Regions from separate parts of the Idiomarina sp. ST10R2A5 genome, predicted to be linked through region 1. Evidence: predicted binding sites of a transcription regulator. Region 1 holds the regulator's gene; each other region holds the start of a gene.
The links. Region 1 encodes sigma-54, which starts transcription at its own class of promoters, with help from an activator protein. Its sites were predicted from a motif close to GTTGGCACGNNNNTNGNNT; they were not measured.
Positions count from the first base shown of each region.

Region 2: the regulator sigma-54 is predicted to act here: its motif matches at 1,550-1,568, upstream of fliE (flagellar hook-basal body complex protein FliE).
Region 3: the regulator sigma-54 is predicted to act here: its motif matches at 2,293-2,311, upstream of flgA (flagellar basal body P-ring formation chaperone FlgA).
Region 4: the regulator sigma-54 is predicted to act here: its motif matches at 2,037-2,055, upstream of ACP7FG_RS10600 (flagellar basal body rod protein FlgF).

Region 1 is NZ_JBNIEX010000002.1:342,073-346,308, reverse strand. Features, by position in the region: gene rapZ (RNase adapter RapZ) at 1-66, opposite strand, end outside; gene ptsN (PTS IIA-like nitrogen regulatory protein PtsN) at 57-527, opposite strand; gene hpf (ribosome hibernation promoting factor) at 531-818, opposite strand; gene ACP7FG_RS04230 (RNA polymerase factor sigma-54) at 847-2,307, opposite strand; gene lptB (LPS export ABC transporter ATP-binding protein) at 2,329-3,054, opposite strand; gene lptA (lipopolysaccharide transport periplasmic protein LptA) at 3,056-3,598, opposite strand; gene lptC (LPS export ABC transporter periplasmic protein LptC) at 3,567-4,130, opposite strand; gene kdsC (3-deoxy-manno-octulosonate-8-phosphatase KdsC) at 4,127-4,236, opposite strand, start outside.
Region 2 is NZ_JBNIEX010000002.1:20,017-24,252, forward strand. Features, by position in the region: gene fliF (flagellar basal-body MS-ring/collar protein FliF) at 1-1,122, opposite strand, end outside; gene fliE (flagellar hook-basal body complex protein FliE) at 1,170-1,502, opposite strand; gene ACP7FG_RS02830 (sigma-54-dependent transcriptional regulator) at 1,641-3,002, opposite strand; gene ACP7FG_RS02835 (sensor histidine kinase) at 2,995-4,002, opposite strand; gene ACP7FG_RS02840 (sigma-54 dependent transcriptional regulator) at 4,120-4,236, opposite strand, start outside.
Region 3 is NZ_JBNIEX010000008.1:44,898-49,133, forward strand. Features, by position in the region: gene ACP7FG_RS10545 (flagellar assembly protein FlgT) at 1-14, opposite strand, end outside; gene ACP7FG_RS10550 (LPP20 family lipoprotein) at 109-588, opposite strand; gene flgN (flagellar export chaperone FlgN) at 646-1,047, opposite strand; gene flgM (flagellar biosynthesis anti-sigma factor FlgM) at 1,047-1,370, opposite strand; gene flgA (flagellar basal body P-ring formation chaperone FlgA) at 1,452-2,183, opposite strand; gene ACP7FG_RS10570 (chemotaxis protein CheV) at 2,346-3,278, shown strand; gene ACP7FG_RS10575 (CheR family methyltransferase) at 3,366-4,202, shown strand.
Region 4 is NZ_JBNIEX010000008.1:50,134-54,369, forward strand. Features, by position in the region: gene flgD (flagellar hook assembly protein FlgD) at 1-622, shown strand, start outside; gene flgE (flagellar hook protein FlgE) at 638-1,987, shown strand; gene ACP7FG_RS10600 (flagellar basal body rod protein FlgF) at 2,096-2,839, shown strand; gene flgG (flagellar basal-body rod protein FlgG) at 2,862-3,650, shown strand; gene flgH (flagellar basal body L-ring protein FlgH) at 3,674-4,236, shown strand, end outside.

The sequences.
Region 1 (4,236 bases):
CTCAAGGACCCGCAACGCGATGGTTTTACCTGAACCGGAACGACCACTAACAATGATCAGTTGCATGGCGACTGCTCACCTTTGCCAATAAATAATTGGTATAAGTCTTTGTCGGAGTCAGCCTGGCGTAATGCACGTGTGCAGTCTTTGTCATTCATACGGCGAGCGACAGAAGCTAAAGTCTGCAGATGGTTTTCGTGTTCGGATTCTGGTACCAGAAGCGCGAATATAATATCGACGGGTTGGTTGTCGATAGAGTCAAACTCAATCGGCTCATCTAGCGTGAGTAATACCGCAACCGGGTGGTTAGCATTGGGTAATCGGCCATGAGGAATTGCGATACCTAAGCCAATTCCCGTACTGCCCAAACGCTCACGGTTCAATAGGCTCTCAAAAATGTCATGGCGGGTAATGCCGGACAACTTAGGAGCTACGATTTGACTAATGGTTTCAAGCAGTCTTTTTTTACTTGCGCCCTCGACTGCACACTTGGTGCAGTCGGGGCTTAACAATTCACTCAGTTGCATGGATTAATGTTGTTTCATTTTTTCTTTGTGTTTAATCACCTGACGGTCTAGCTTATTGATTAAACCGTCGATGGCCGCGTACATATCGTCGTGTTTTGCGTCGGCAAAAATTTCACCGCCATTCACGTGCAGCGTAGCTTCCGCTTTTTGAATCGTTTTTTCAACATTTAGGATGACGTGAACATTAGTAATGTGGTCAAAATGTCGTTCCAGCTTGGCAAATTTTGTGTCTACGTAGTCACGTAAAGCTTCAGTAATATCGATGTGGTGACCGGTCAAATTAATTTGCATAACGTCTTCCTTCTTGCAGTTAACAAAGTTACAAAAGACTTTTGCGTTGGCTCGATGATGGAATGTTTAACGATTCCCGATACTTCGCAATTGTCCTCCTTGCTACTTGGATACCTTGTTCAGCTATCAGTTCAGCAATTTTGCTGTCACTTAACGGTTTACTGCGGTTTTCTGCAGCGACCATCTTCTTAATTAAAGCACGTATTGCAGTGCTTGAACACTCACCACCGCCCTCAGTACTGACATGACTTGAGAAAAAGTATTTTAACTCAAACACGCCCCGCGGACAGTGTAAGTATTTCTGTGTTGTCACCCGCGAAATGGTGCTTTCGTGCATATCCACCGCTTCGGCGACATCGTTTAAAACCATAGGCTTCATGGCTTCTTCGCCATGCTCAAAAAAGCCTTGTTGGCGTTGCACTATGCAGTTGGCAACTTTTAGCAACGTGTCATTGCGACTTTCCAGGCTTTTTATAAACCAACGCGCTTCCTGCGTGTGGTTTTTTATGTACTGGCTGTCTGCTACTGACTTAGCTGCTTTACTCAAGGCCGCGTATTCTTCATTGACCTTTAATTTAGGTACGCTGTCGGGGTTCAATTCGACCATCCAACGCCCATTTTTTTTTGTCACAGCGACATCAGGAATGACATATTCAACGGGTTGTTGTGCAACTTGCTCACCCGGGTGGGGGTGCAACTGCTGAATCAAGCGCATGGTCTGACGCAAGTCGTCTTCCGAGAGCTTTAATTTACGCTGAATGGTGCGAAAATCCCGGCTGCCCAGTAAATCCATATGTTCAGTCACTAAACATAGAGCAATTTCTTTGTACTCAGTGTCGTCGCTTAGTTGCCGCAATTGGATGGCAAGGCATTCGCTGACACTGCGTGCTCCCACACCTATTGGGTCGAAGTGCTGAATGCGTTTAAGCACCATACAAACTTCTTCTGTTTCCACTTCCGGAAGGCGCACCGCTTCAATAATCTCATCAACATCGGCCATTAGATAGCCGTTGTCGTCTATGGCTTCGATAATGGCTTCAGCTATGGCGGTGTCTTCCTCAGAAAAGTGGGAAAGCTGCATTTGCCAAAGTAAGTGATCTTGCAACGACTCACTGGTCGAGCCCTGGTAAACTTCAAAGTCACCGTCAAAAGACTTACCAGAGGACGCGGCCCCATTAACCGGTGTCTGGCTGGAGTAGGTGTCATCCCAACTGCTGTCTACCGGTAACTCGTCCGGCATTTCCTGAGTTTTTATAACGTCTGAGGTTTCTCGCTGACTGTCATCCCGCTCTTCGATATTTCGGGTTTCGGAATTGTCAGCTTCGTTGCTGGCATCGCCTTCAACTTCTAATAGAGGATTACTGTCCAGTGCATCCTGAATTTCAGCCTGAAGATCGAGCGAGGAAAGCTGCAGCAGGCGAATGGCCTGTTGAAGTTGTGGCGTCATGGTCAGATGCTGACCAATTTTTAGCTGCAGACTTTGCTTCATAATGACTGTCCCGGTTTCACGTTATAAGGTGAACTGCTCACCGAGGTAAACGTCTTTAACCTGTTGATTCGATAATATACTTTCTGCATCCCCACTGGCAATAAGTTCGCCATGACTAACGATATAGGCGTGTTCACAAACCGATAGGGTTTCACGAACATTATGGTCGGTAATCAATACGCCAATACCGCGTTGCTTTAAATGCTCAATGATTTTTTTGATATCAATGACGGATATGGGGTCGACACCAGCGAAAGGCTCATCTAAAAGAATAAAAGTGGGCTCTGCTGCCAGGGCCCTGGCTATTTCAACCCGTCGGCGCTCACCGCCTGACAGACTCATTCCCTGGCTGTTGGCAATGTGCCCAATATTAAACTCTTCGAGTAAGGCATCGAGCTGTTCTTCTCTGTCGTTGTCTGATAACGCTTTGCGGGTTTCTAAAATGGCCATCAGGTTGTCACGTACGGTGAGCTTTCTGAAAATAGAAGCTTCCTGTGGCAGGTAACCAATACCTCTGCGCGCCCGCTCATGCATTGGCAGTAAAGTGAGGTCGTTATCATCCAGTAAAATCTGGCCTTTATCGCTGTTAACCAGTCCGACAATCATATAAAAGGTGGTTGTTTTACCGGCTCCATTCGGCCCTAATAATCCAATAACCTGTCCCTGGCTCACCTCCAGGCTAACGTCTTTAACAACCTGGCGACTTTTATAGCTTTTGGCTAAGTGTTTAACTCGTAAGGTTGCCATATTAAGGGTTCTCGTTATTTTTCTCGTTGGAGTCAGTTTTTGCCTTTGGCGTAAAAATGGTGATGACGCGACTGTCTTCTTCACCGGAACTGGTCGCGGTTATGGTTTGTTTGTCTAAATCATAGGTGATGAGATCACCACTGGAACTGCTGCTACCCTGAGAAATACGGGCTTTTCCGCTAAGCTCCAGGCGCTGCTCCGATTGAAAATAGGTAATTTTGTTGGCCTCTGCGTTTATCTTATTGCCATCATCCAGAGTCTGGCTGTAAGTAGCAGGAGTGCCTTCTGCAACAAAAGTATCGGCTTGTTCTGCATTCTCGCTGGCCGAGGCTTCAAGTCTGTCTGCTCGGATTAATAACGACCCCTGACGAATAATGACATTGTCAGTTAAAACTAGCCGGTTGTTTTTAATGTCCAGCTCTTCCTGGCTCGACTCTACCTCCATAGGCTGACTAAAATCGGACTTACCCTGAGCCATAACTGCACAAGGCACCAAGGCAATAAGAGTAAGACTACTCAGCAGGCTGGAAAATCGTTTTAACATGTCTTTTTAGCTCCATTCGTTCAGCTTTCAGGTCAGCACTCATTCCGTTACCACGAATTAATAGCCGGGGTCCGTGAATGCTCACCGGGTGTTCGGTGCTCATTGATTGATTTTTCAAATCAACAATCAGGTACTCGGTTAACACTTGTTTAATTCGAGTATCAGGCTCTAACGCAAGGATTTCAACATCGCGCTCTAAAATAAGAGTTTGATCATCGTAGAAAGTCCCCTGTGCAGAGCTAACCTCCCAAATTTCGTCACCTTGTTCTGAGAAGACAGTGTACGTAGGCTGCTCGAGTTCGGTTAAGCCTATTTGATTATAATGCGACATCTTCTCTGACTTGATTTTATGTGCGAGTAAGCCGTCACTCTCAAAAATGCGGGTTTCCAGACCAAAAGCAGTGAAATCTGGTCGCATCATGCGGGTTGCGGTGGCATTATTGTCGTCTGCATCATCACCAAAAGGGCGCCAGACAAGCAAAAGCCCGGCACCGAATAGCAGAATAAGAATGACAGTAACTCGTCGGCTCACACACTGGCTCCTGTTGCTAGGTGCAGTTGGCCCTGACTGAGCATGATGAGATCGCAGACTTCGCGTACCGCTCCGTATCCACCGTGACAACGGGTAATATAATCGG
Region 2 (4,236 bases), 320 kb from region 1:
AACCGTGCCCGTTTGGCTGCGGGTATAAGTCACCGAGTTATCAAGCTCGTAATTCCGTGTCGCCTCGCGATGAGTGCTGCCGTTAGTCCCGCCACCAGCACTTCCTGCACCAGCCTCTTCCGGAATATCAGAGTCAAGTGGCGGCTGATTCGTTAATGCACCAGGGATACCACCAATTGCACTGCCGACAGAGCGGTTTTCGACCGTCATTTCACTGCGAATTGCCGGCATATCAGGGTTAAACTGACGCTGAGTTTGTTCACGCTGGGTGAAGTCCATAGTGACATCAACCTGCGCGGTATAATTGTCATAGCCCAGCACTGGAATCAAAATACTGTCTATTTTCTTCAGGTATTCTTCTTCGCGCTTTTGCTCAATCTGATATTCGCGCGAACTTTTTGCCGCCAGGGCACTTTGTGAACCCGAGTTAAGCAAACGCCCAGCCTGATCAGTGACAGTAACGTGTTCAGTATTTAAACCGGTTACCGAAGACGCAACCATGTCAACAATCGAAGCAACTTCTTCTTCACTTAACGACGTACCACCGCGAACATTCAGCATAACCGACGCTTTCGGCTGCTTTTCACGACGGGCAAAAACATTTTCCTTCGGTACAGCCAGAAGCACTCTAGCCCCGGCCACTTTTTTAATTTCTTCAATAGCGCGCGCAAGCTGGACTTCACGGGAATGAATGAGTCGCTCTCGCTCCAGACGTTGGCTAACGCCAAAACCCGGTTCGCTCATTAATATTTCAGAACCGTTATTGGTCGAGTTGCCGTAGTCTACTCCCGCACGAGTTAACTGCAGCTTGATTGCTTCATAATTCTCTTCCGGAACTGACACCGTACTGCCATCAACCTGGTACTCAATACCATTAGCATCCATATAGTCGAGCGTACTGATCAACTCCTGGGTTTCTAAATTACCTAATGGGCGGTAAGTTGATTCTTGTGCCCACAACATAATAAAAACAGCAATGGCGACACAGATAGCCAGGGCTAAAACCACAATGACCTGACGAAGCATGTCAAAATTACCCAGCATTGTCATAATACCGGTCTTCTCGCCGCCGTCTTCATTGCTTGTTCGGTTGCTGTCAGGTAAGTCGGTATCTTGTACCATTAAATCTGTTGATTCAGCCACGACTCATATCTCCAGTGCTACTGCGGTTATACCGGCATTGACATAATTTCTTTGTACGCATCAACCACTTTGTTGCGTACCTGAACAGTTGCCTCAAACGCAATACCCGCTTTTTGGCTGGCGATCATAGTTTGCTCCAGCGTGACATTTGGGTCACCAAGCTCCATGCGTGTTTTTAAATCGCCTGAGGTTTGTTGCAATTCGTTAACGTTATCCATTGCGTTTTTCAGCATATTGGAAAAGTCTGCTTGAGCAGTATTACCTTGCAGGGCGTTCACATTCGTAGGCTGGTCACGCTGAGAAGCCTGCGTGGCCATAGACTGTAACTGTTGGTAAAGTGCGTTTGCTTCCACTTTCATAATTAACCCCGTCAAAAATTCATCACTGACTCTATTTAAGGTTAACTATGCAAGCAAAATGCCAACTTATAAGGTTGTGTAAAGAAAAGCCCTGAGATACAGGGCTAATAGTATAGACAGGAGTATTTTAAGTCGCCTTTAAGAGCCTGTCAGGGTAAGTCCCTGCTCACGAATCTTCGCTAGTTTGTAACGCAGCGTACGCGGACTAATTCCTAATTCATCCGCAACAGGTTGCCGTTTACCCTGATGGCGTTGCAGAGCTTCTTTGATAATTTGGTATTCCTGATGAAAAAGCGACTCATCCAGATTTTCCGATTTATCATCAGACGAGCTCACTTGCTCCGGAAACACACTCGCCGATTCAGCGATATCATTAAGTTCCAGCATTAAATCATCGGGCTGAATTTCATCACCACGATGCAGAACCAGCGCACGTTGTACGACATTTTCCAGTTCACGAACATTACCCGGCCAGGAATACGACTGTAACTGCTTTACAGCAGCTGCCGAAAAAATGACAGGTGTTTTAATACCGGAACGCTGCTTGTGTCGCTGCAATAAGTTTTCAGCTAAAGGCACAATATCCGCAGGGCGTTCGCACAAAGACTTCCAGTGCAACGGGAACACGTTCAGCCGATACATGAGGTCTTCGCGCAACTGTCCCTCACGCACCGCTTGTTGAAGGTCACGGTTAGAGGTCGCAATTAAACGGACGTCGAGTTGAATGGTTTTACGCGAGCCCAGCCGCTCTACCTGACGTTCCTGAATAACCCGTAATAGTTTTGCCTGCAAATGCATAGCCATTTCGGTGACTTCGTCCAGCAACAAGGTACCACCCTGAGCGAGCTCAAACTTACCGGGAGACGACTGATTCGCACCAGTAAAAGCTCCTTTTTCATAGCCAAATAACATAGACTCAAGCATGTTCTCGGGTATTGCTGCACAATTAATCGCGACAAAGGGGCCATTTGCACGCTCAGAATGCTGATGAATATAACGTGCCAACACTTCTTTACCCGTACCACTGGGCCCGGTAACCATTACGCTGGCTTCGCTGGCAGCTACTTTGCGAGCCATATTCAGAATAGCCTGGCTCGACTCTTCCTCGGCAACCGGTTCAATGTCGTTAATGGCACCGTCCGGCAAATACCTTTGTACCAAAGTCTGCAGTTTTTCTATTGAAAAAGGCTTCGTCAGGTAGTCAACAGCCCCTTCGCGCATTGCTACGACAGCATCATCCACCTTAGCAAAGGCGGTCATCATAATAACCGGGATGTCATACTGCTGGTTGTTCATGCTGCGTAATAGTTGCAAACCATCAATACCCGGCATTTGAACGTCGCTAATCACTAAAGCTACCGGCTCTTTTTTCAGTATTAACAGAGCCTCTTCACCATTTGCGGCTTCCAGACACTGGCAGTCCGCCAACTCTAAAGTGTCGATAATTGCCTCACGCAAAGAAACATCGTCTTCAACAACCAGTACTTGTCGTTCAACCATAACACACCTCATTCAGTCGGTTCTCTGACCACTGGTGCACCGGCAAAGACAAGGTGAAACGACTGCCTTTAGCTGGCTGGCTTTCCCAGTCAATACTCCCGTTATGTGCCTTAATTACCGTTTGCACAACCGCCAGTCCTAAACCGGTACCGTTGGATTTTTCCGTAAAAAATGGGGTGAAAACATTGCCCTGTCTTTCTTCAGGAATGCCGCAGCCCGCATCAATAACAGAAACTCGCCAACTGTCATTATCGGCATCGGTCTTCACTAAGACCTCTTGTCCCGGCTGGCTGGCATCAACAGCGTTGTTAATCAGGTTTTGTATCGCCCCGACTAATGCGGTTTGATTTGCCCGCAACACAGCTCCGGAAGCTGAATCAATGCAATTAATTTTTACCTGGTGCTGCTCAGCATAGCTTTCGGTATTGGTAAGAACTTGCTCAATCAGGCTGTGGGTGCTGAGATCATCCAGCATGGGTTGCTCACCACTTTTAGCGAACAACAACATGTCATTGACCTGCTGTTCTAATGAATGCAACCGGGAAAGCAATTTTGTAGAAAAGCGCTGCTGCTTCACCGGGGAAATCGTGCCCTGTTTAAGGTTCTGCGCGTAAAGAATCGCGGCAGAAAGAGGCGTTCTTATTTGATGTGCCAGAGACGCAACCATCTTTCCCATGGAGGATAAACGCTGCAGATGACTAATGCGGTTTTGCAGGCGACGGGTTTCAGTTAAGTCCGTTAAGACAATAAGCTGCCCCGGTTTTTCATTAACCACAGAGGTATCCAGCCTGACCCGGCGCCCGTTGCGCAGAGACACTTCGTGCCAGTCATCAGCTTTAGGAGCAAACAGCTCGCTGACTAACTCGCGCCAGAGGTAACCTTTCAACGGATGATCCAAAAGCCCCGTTGCGTTGTCATTGCAATAATCCACAAGCCCATGACTGTCCAGTAAAATTACGGCATTTGGCATGGCATCAATAATTTGATGATAAGTGGCCATACTGACATCTCCAATTAACGACTATGGAGAGGTTAATGCAAAATAGATGCCAGTATAATTTCTTTATTTTTCAGTCGGTTGGATTATCATTTATTGTCAAAAGACTGACACTTGCCTTTAATCTTTCTGAATTCCGTACTTTTTCATCTTCTCAACCAGAGTCGTACGCCGCATGCTAAGTAACTCCGCGGCCTTAGCCACCACCCAGTCCGATTTTTCCAGTGCCTGAGCAAT
Region 3 (4,236 bases), on a different contig from region 1:
GTTTTCCAGTTCATGGTGTTATGCATCCCAAGTGTCAGTTTTTAGTCGTTACTTTGCTATTGGAATTAGCTGCAAAAACCCTGCCATGTTGAAAGAGGAAGTCAGAACCTAGTAATAAACAACGCGCTTCACTTTTTGCTGGCGGTTTGTACTCTGATACAGACGATGTACTTTCTCAAAATCCAGACGTAGCTCAGTCGCGTAGTAATCACCAACCGTGTAGGTTTTTACCACTTCGGCACCACGAATAACACCGTCAACGGAAGCCTGAAAGCTGTCCTGGTTTAACGCCCAGTCTTCAACGGAGCTACCACCGGCAATACGTTGGCCATACACTTGTTCGGCCAGCTCGCGATAAGCCGCAAGTTTTGAAGCACGCATAGCGTTCAGATCTTTCAGCTGTGCGTTTTCGCCTTGCTGAGTTTCGATAGGAGCGTAACCAACCGCATTAAGAACCGGGAATTCATCTGGAGTCTGAGTTTCCCACTCAACGTGTTTTTGATCATACGCTAAGTTGTTGTAAGCACTACATCCGCTTAGTAGCAGTGTAGATGCGAGTAACGCGAAAGAAAGTAGGTGCTTAGCCATAACGACCTCTGATTGAACAAAGTACTTATGGTTGTAACGGCTGAATGGCAGAAATCTTTAGCGGATTTTGCCTTTACTATCGTAGGTGAGGCTGTCTTTTCGTGCAGACTGTAAAATGGTTTGTTTCAATTGGTCGATGCTATTCAATGTTGACTGCACCACCTGCTCGTTGACCTGGCTTTGGTGCTGGACATTACTCAGGGTGCTTTTTATCGCAGCAACGGCTTCGGCTAAATTGGGGTCATCTTTGAGCTGTTCTTTATCGGGGTGTTCGGCAAGCTGCTGGTCGAGTTGATTAACTCTGGCCAGGGCTTTTTCTTTTGCCTCTGTAATAGCATTTACATCGGCGTGTTGGCGGTCAACTATGGCGTTTAGCTCACGTTGCTGTAACAGCGCAAGGGTATCTAGCGAGTCCGCCATTTCCTGAAGGAGCTCATTGACAGGCGCCAACACGGTCATTATTCGTTATTGCCGTTACTGAATAAGTCAGATTCAAACTGAGCCAGTTTATTCGCTAACTGCTCAACATTTATTTTGTATGAACCGCTTTCAATATCCGCTTTGATCTTGTCAACTTTGGCTTGATCAATTCCGCTGCTGTTCATGGCTTTTTCTTGTAAGCCACCCAGTTGTTGCGCTTCACTTGTTAGAGAAACGGCGTCTCCACCTTTCTGCGAAACCGATGCAGGCTTACCCGGAGCATCGTTCTGCACTTGGCGATTACTGGATTTGCTGTCAATGTTGGCATTTTTCAGCCCGGCATTGTTAATATTAATTGGCATTGTGTTTAGCCTCGCTAGATAAAGTCTCTCGGTTACTTATCGACCGTACTCAAAAAAACTTAAGTAAATATTTTAACAATTTTATAAATTGACGGTCACTTCATTTAATCCTGTGACAACAGCCTGTACCGATTTGTTCGACCGTGCGTTTTCAACAACCACAGATTCACCTTTAAGGCCATCAGCCAATGCCCTTCCGGCAGCAGTAATTCGCAATGTTTTATCCTGAGCTACTATTGTAACGCTTTGGCCCTCACATACAAGACAGGTGTCGCTGGCGCTTATTGCTTGCCCTGCGCTAATGCGCTTTTTAATGCGAGCGCCCACTAAAGCCGTCATGTCGGTGAACACATTGGAGCGCACACGATTAAGGTCAATTTCAGAATAAACTAAGTCACTCTCGCTTATCATTTGCCCCGGCGACATTGGAGAAGCAGCTGTAACGACATTTTTATAGTGATATATACGGACAGGCACGTAAGTTCGCCAGTGAGCGGCTGCAGTGCACTCTATTTCAATTGTCGTGTAACTGTCTAAAGTCGCATTATTGGCTAAATCAACTTTCGGCTGTTGTGGGCAGACTTTCGGCGTCATGCGAGGGTCAAGGTTATTCGCAACAACTTCTACGCGTCCGTTATCAGGGGCTGATACTCTTTGCTCTACGTAATTGTGAGCCAACTCCTGTAGGGCTTTATAATCAAAGCGCAGGCTCTGCTTTTTACTGGTTTCATCCGCGTTAGCCGGGCCTATACCGGTAAACGATGCAGCAAAAATAAAAAGCGAACTGATCAGTAGCGATTTACGTACTATCATAAAAATTCCTGATGTTATTCGTTAAGGTTCTCTGGTCGAGTGCCGAAAAAAACGGTATAACGTCAAAAGTTCGGCAGTTCGATGGTTTCAGTATGGTTGTTGTTGATGTAAGCAAGTACCGTGCCGAAGTAGAGGTCCCCTGCCATATAACAGGAGTGAATAATGGCCAGTATTCTTGATTCAGTGAATCAGCGCACACAAATGGTCGGACAAAACCGGCTGGAACTTTTAATGTTTAACCTTAATGGCAGGCAGCGGTTTGGCATTAACGTATTTAAGGTGCGTGAAGTTCTGCCTTGTCCCAAACTGACCGCTATGCCTCGGCGAAATCCTCTTATTCGAGGTGTTGCGCACATTCGGGGACAGGCTATTTCCATTATTGACTTAAGTATGGCGACTGGTGGACCCGAGTTAACCGGTATTGAAAACCGCTTTGTAATTATTGCGGAGTACAACCGAACCATTCAGGGGTTCCTGGTGGGTGGAGTTGACCGCATTATTAACATTAACTGGGAAGATGTTATGCCACCGCCGAAAGGCACAGGCCGGGGCGCTTACTTAACAGCCGTTACTCAAATTGAAGATGAGCTGGTTGAGATTATCGATGTTGAGCGAATCCTTGCTGACATTATGCCAACCAATATGGACGTCAGCGACGATGTTGCCAATGCGCCAATAAACGTGGCCAAAGAAGACTTAACCATCTTAATTACTGATGACTCTTCAGTTGCCCGTAATCAGATTAAACGAGCGTTGCAGTCTTTAGGAATTTCGTTAGAGGTTAAGAAGAACGGTAAAGAAGCTTTAGACTATTTAAAAGAGAAGTCCAAAGAGGTTGGGGGGCTTGTGCATCCTCATGTTCCGGTATTAGTTTCTGACGTTGAGATGCCGGTAATGGATGGGTATACCTTAACTGCAGAAATTAAGGCTGACCCAAATTTGCGTGATGTTCACGTTATTTTGCATACATCATTGAGTGGCGTCTTTAATCAGGCTATGGTGAAGAAAGTTGGAGCCGATGATTTTATTGCAAAATTTCATCCGGATGAACTAGCGACCGCTGTTCAAAAATGGCTTAATACGGTTGTAGACTGACGTGTTACGTCAGGTGAGATATCGGACCTGGCGTGAACGTCGGCCAGGCTACGAAACAAAAAACGAAATGGAAGTAGTTTATATAACGTGTTGAATCGCGAATTAAGTTTATCGGAATATCAGGAATTTCGTCAGTTTCTGGAGCATCAGTGCGGAATTGTACTGGGTGAGAGCAAACTCTACCTGGTGAAGAGTCGTTTAGGCCCTTTGATGGGGCGTTTTAATGTCGACTCTTTAGCTGAACTGGTAAAACGTTCAATGAAAATTAGTGAACGTGCCTTACGTGCTGCGGTAATTGACGCAATGACCACCAACGAGACTTTGTGGTTCCGTGACACTTATCCGTTCGAAATTTTGAGTAACCGAATCTTCCCCGAATATAAAAATCATTCCGGACCTTTAAAAATATGGTCGGCTGCCTGTTCATCAGGACAAGAGCCGTATTCTATTGCGATGACGTATTTAGAATATAAGGCAAAAAGTCCCGGCGCATTGCGTGCCGGAATAAAGGTAACGGCTACGGATATTTCGAATAAGGTTCTGGAGCAGTGTGGCATCGGAGAATATGACAGCCTTGCTTTGGCCCGCGGCTTGTCAGCAGAGCGACGTAAAAAGTTTTTCACCGACGCCGCAAGCAAGCCTGGTTCTATGAAAATAAAAGATGAACTTAAGCAATTCATTCATTTTCGTCATTTGAACTTATTGGACAGCTATTCTTTGTTGGGTAAGTTTGACGTAATTTTTTGCCGCAATGTTCTTATTTACTTTGCCCCGGAAGTAAAGCGGAAAATTATTGCCCAATTTCGGCAATCACTAAACCCCGGTGGCTATCTTTTCCTGGGTGCCTCAGAGTCTATTTCCGGACTCACCGACGATTTTGAAATGATCCGCTGCCAGCCCGGCATTATTTACAGAAGAAAATAACCTTCCGCAGAGAATACCTGTTAGAAACCTCTTG
Region 4 (4,236 bases), on a different contig from region 1:
TAAGTTTGCTGATCCTGATGAGGAACAGAAACTTCAGCAGGAAGATTTCTTCAAGCTGTTAACCGAGCAGTTGAATATGCAAGACCCGTCTAAGCCGGTTGAGAATGATCAAATGATTGCTCAGATGACCAGCTTTACCATGGCGGAAGGTATCAGTGGCTTGTCGGATCGTTTTGACCAGTTTGCAAATGATATGACTTCAAATCAGGCGCTACAGGCTTCAACTATGGTTGGTCGCAAAGTTCTGGTGCCGACAGACCAGGCCAACCTTGAGTCAGGCGCAGGAGTTACGGGAATGATAGCAACACCGCAGTCAGCCCAGAATGTGAAAATTAATATTAAGGACTCAACCGGAGCCTTGGTTAAAACCATTAACTTGGGAGATATGCCTCAAGGCACGAAAGAGTTTGAGTGGGACGGAACAATGTCTGACGGCTCGGAAGCTCCGGCTGGAAATTATTCCTTCTCGGTAAATGCCAGTGTCGGTGGCCAGACTGAAGAATTACCCATACAGATGCACGCTCGCGTGCAAAGTGTCAGCACCGGCGGTGATCGCGGTGTGGTTTTGAATCTTAAAGGATTAGGTGGCATCAAGCTTTCTGATGTGACTGAAATTAGCTAACAGGTGAGGTGACTTATGTCATTTAATATTGCACTCAGCGGAATCAACGCATCGCAGAAAGATCTGGATACGACCGCGAATAATATTTCAAACGTGAAAACAACGGGCTTTAAACAGTCCCGCGCAGAGTTCGCGGACGTTTATGCGACGAGTATTTTTAACGCAGGTAACACAAAAGTGGGTGACGGTGTTTTAACCTCGTCGGTCGCGCAGCAGTTTAGCCAGGGAACACTGGATTTCACTGAAAACTCGTTGGATATGGCTATTTCAGGTAACGGCTTTTTTGCTACTACCGATGGCCTTGGTTCGCGTGATATGACTTATACCCGTTCAGGTGCTTTTAAGTTAAACGATGATAAGTTCATCGTTGATAATCAAGGCAACTACCTGCAGGGCTACCAAGTTGACCGTAATAGTGGTACCGCATCATCGGTGGCTTTGGCTACGACTCAACCTATTCGTATTCCGGATGTAGCTGGTGCACCGCAAAATACCGATAATGTCTTTACTGCTTTTAACGTTGATGCGCGTCGCTCGCCGATAGATGGCGCTGCTAACCCATTTGATCCTGGTACACCAAGTACATATCACAGCTCTACTTCTGCAACTATTTATGATTCATTAGGTGAGTCCCATACATTATCGACTTACTATGTGAAACGGGATAATAACCAATGGGACGTTTATGCCACTTTCGATGGTGATGAAATTGACTTAGCTCCGACGGGAACAGCGGTAGCATCTCCTGATACCTCAATTAATGGCAACTCAGGATTACGTCTAACCTTTTTAGGAAACGGTGAGCCGGATGTTCCAGCTGGACAAACAACGTTTGATCCCGGTTCAATTGACTTGTCAGGTAATAACGCCGCGGGCGACCCGTATTTAAACAACGGTGCAGATGCCCAAACGGTCCAGTTTAACTTCCAGGATCTTTCGGGTACTACCAGTCCTACTCAGTTTGCTTCAGATTTTGAGGTGACTAACCTTGATCAGGATGGCAGCACAGTTGGACGCTTAACGAACGTGGATATTGATAAGTCAGGTTTAATTGCGGCAACTTACTCTAATGGTGATGTTCAGTACCTGGGTCAGGTTTCCATTGTTCGCTTTGCTAATGAACAGGGCCTGACGCAAATTGGTGGTACCAAGTGGCGTGAGAGCATTGACTCGGGCGAGCCGCTTTCTGGTGAAGCGAATACCGGTACTTTTGGTGGTATTGAAGCTTCTGCGCTCGAAAACTCAAACGTTAACCTGACCAAAGAGTTGGTTGACTTAATTACAGCGCAACGTAACTTCCAGGCAAATTCACGTTCGCTTGAAGTTAACAACACCATTAATCAGACCATTCTTCAGATTCGTTAATCGCTTTTATCTGTCAATTAAAAAGACGCCTTCGGGCGTCTTTTTTGTTTCTGGCATGAAATCTGCATTATCAAACGCAGATGACAAAATTTTGGCTGGAGGTCAGCTATGGACAAGATGCTATGGGTAGCGATGAGCGGCGCAAAGGAGAATATGAACTCCGTTGCCGTACGCGCCAATAACTTAGCTAACGCCAATACCACGGCGTTTAAAGCCGACTTACAACAGGCACGGGCAATGCAGGCCTTTGGTGAAGGTTTGCCGACTCGGGTCTTTTCTATGACAGAAAGCCCGGGGCAAAACTTTGCCAGTGGGGCAATACAGACGACCGGACGTAACATGGATGTTGCGATTAAAGACCAGGGTTGGATTGCGGTCGACGACGGCAACGGCAATGAGCGTTACACCCGAAATGGCAGTCTGGAAGTTGGCACCGATGGCATGCTGAAAAACTCTAATGGCCAAACGATTTTAGGCGACAACGGACCCATTTTTGTGCCCATGCCAATTGATAACCTGGTTATCGGCTCCAACGGTAATGTATCCATACGCCCTATGGGAGCTCCGGCTGACGCAATGGAAGTGATTGATCGGATTAAGCTGGTGAACCCACCGAACGGCAATATAGAAAAAGGTAATGATGGTCTGTTTAAGCTAAAAGATGACCAGCAGGCTTTTGCTGATGCCAACGTGAAACTGGAAATTGGCGCTCTGGAAGGGAGCAATGTCAATAGTGTCGAAGAAATGACACATATGATTGCACTGCAGCGCCAGTACGAAATGAACGTCAAATTAATGAAGACGGCCGATGAGAACGCACAGCGCTCTGAATCGCTGATGAGAATGAGCTAATCGTAGCCCGAGGAGAAACACTATGAACCCAGCATTATGGATAAGTAAAACCGGACTGGATGCGCAGCAACGCGATATTTCAGTCATTTCCAACAACCTGGCGAACTCCAGCACGATTGGCTTTAAGAAAAGCCGGGCGGTGTTCGAAGATTTGCTGTACCAGAATATTAATCAGCCAGGTGGTCAGTCCGCTCAGGACACTGAGCTACCTAACGGCTTGATGCTTGGTGCCGGTACTAAAGTAGTTGCAACGCAAAAAGCACATACTCAGGGTAATGTTCAGACAACGGACAATTCATTGGACGTGATGATTGACGGCAAAGGCTTCTTTCAGGTGTTGATGCCGGATGGAAACATTTCCTATACCCGGAATGGTCAGTTTTCACTGAACGAAGAAGGTGAAATGGTAACCTCGGGTAACGGCTACACCATAGAGCCGGCTATTCAGATACCAGAAGACGCGATGTCGGTCAGCATTTCGCAAGAAGGTGAAGTGACGGTTACTCAACCGGGCAACCCGGACAACGTTGTTGTCGGGCAGCTTAACCTGGTTAACTTTATTAACCCGGCGGGCTTACAACCTATGGGTCAGAATTTATATAAAGAGACGGCTGTAAGTGGTGCGCCTTTAGAAGCCGTTCCCGGTGTTGACGGAATGGGGAATACCATTCAGGGCGCGCTGGAAACCTCAAATGTGAATGTAACTGAAGAGCTGGTGAATCTGATTGAAAGTCAACGGGGTTACGAGATGAATTCAAAAGTAATTTCTTCTGTAGACCAGATGTTGAGCTATGTGAATCAGCAGCTTTAATTGAATAAATAGCGGGTGAGTCTATGCGTTTTTTACTTTTTACTTTAACAGCGTTGGTCATGGCGGGGTGTGCGCAAACGCCACATAAACCGATGCCAAATGACCCATATTACGCACCCGTATTACCGGAAGAGCGTGCCCAGCCTGTTGTACCAACAGGCTCTCTATTTCAGGACGCTTACGCAGACAACCTGTATTCCGATATTAAAGCGCGGCGGTTAGGCGACATTATTACTGTGACGCTACAGGAACAGACAACGGCCAGCAAAACGGCAACCACTGAAACCTCAAAAGAGAGTTCGGCAGAACTCGGCGCACCAACGATGTTTGGGCGTGATATTACCGTTGGCGGTAACCCTTTATCGGCAGGCGTCAATGGCACCAGAAACTTCAGCGGTGACGGAAGCTCTGATCAGAGTAATCAGCTTAACGGTGAGATTACCGTTACGGTTATAAAAGTACTGCCAAACGGTAATTTAATTGTTCGGGGTGAAAAGTGGATGCGAATTAATACCGGCGACGAGTACATTCGTTTAACCGGTATGATCCGGCCTCAGGATATTACTGCAGCTAACCAGATCCCATC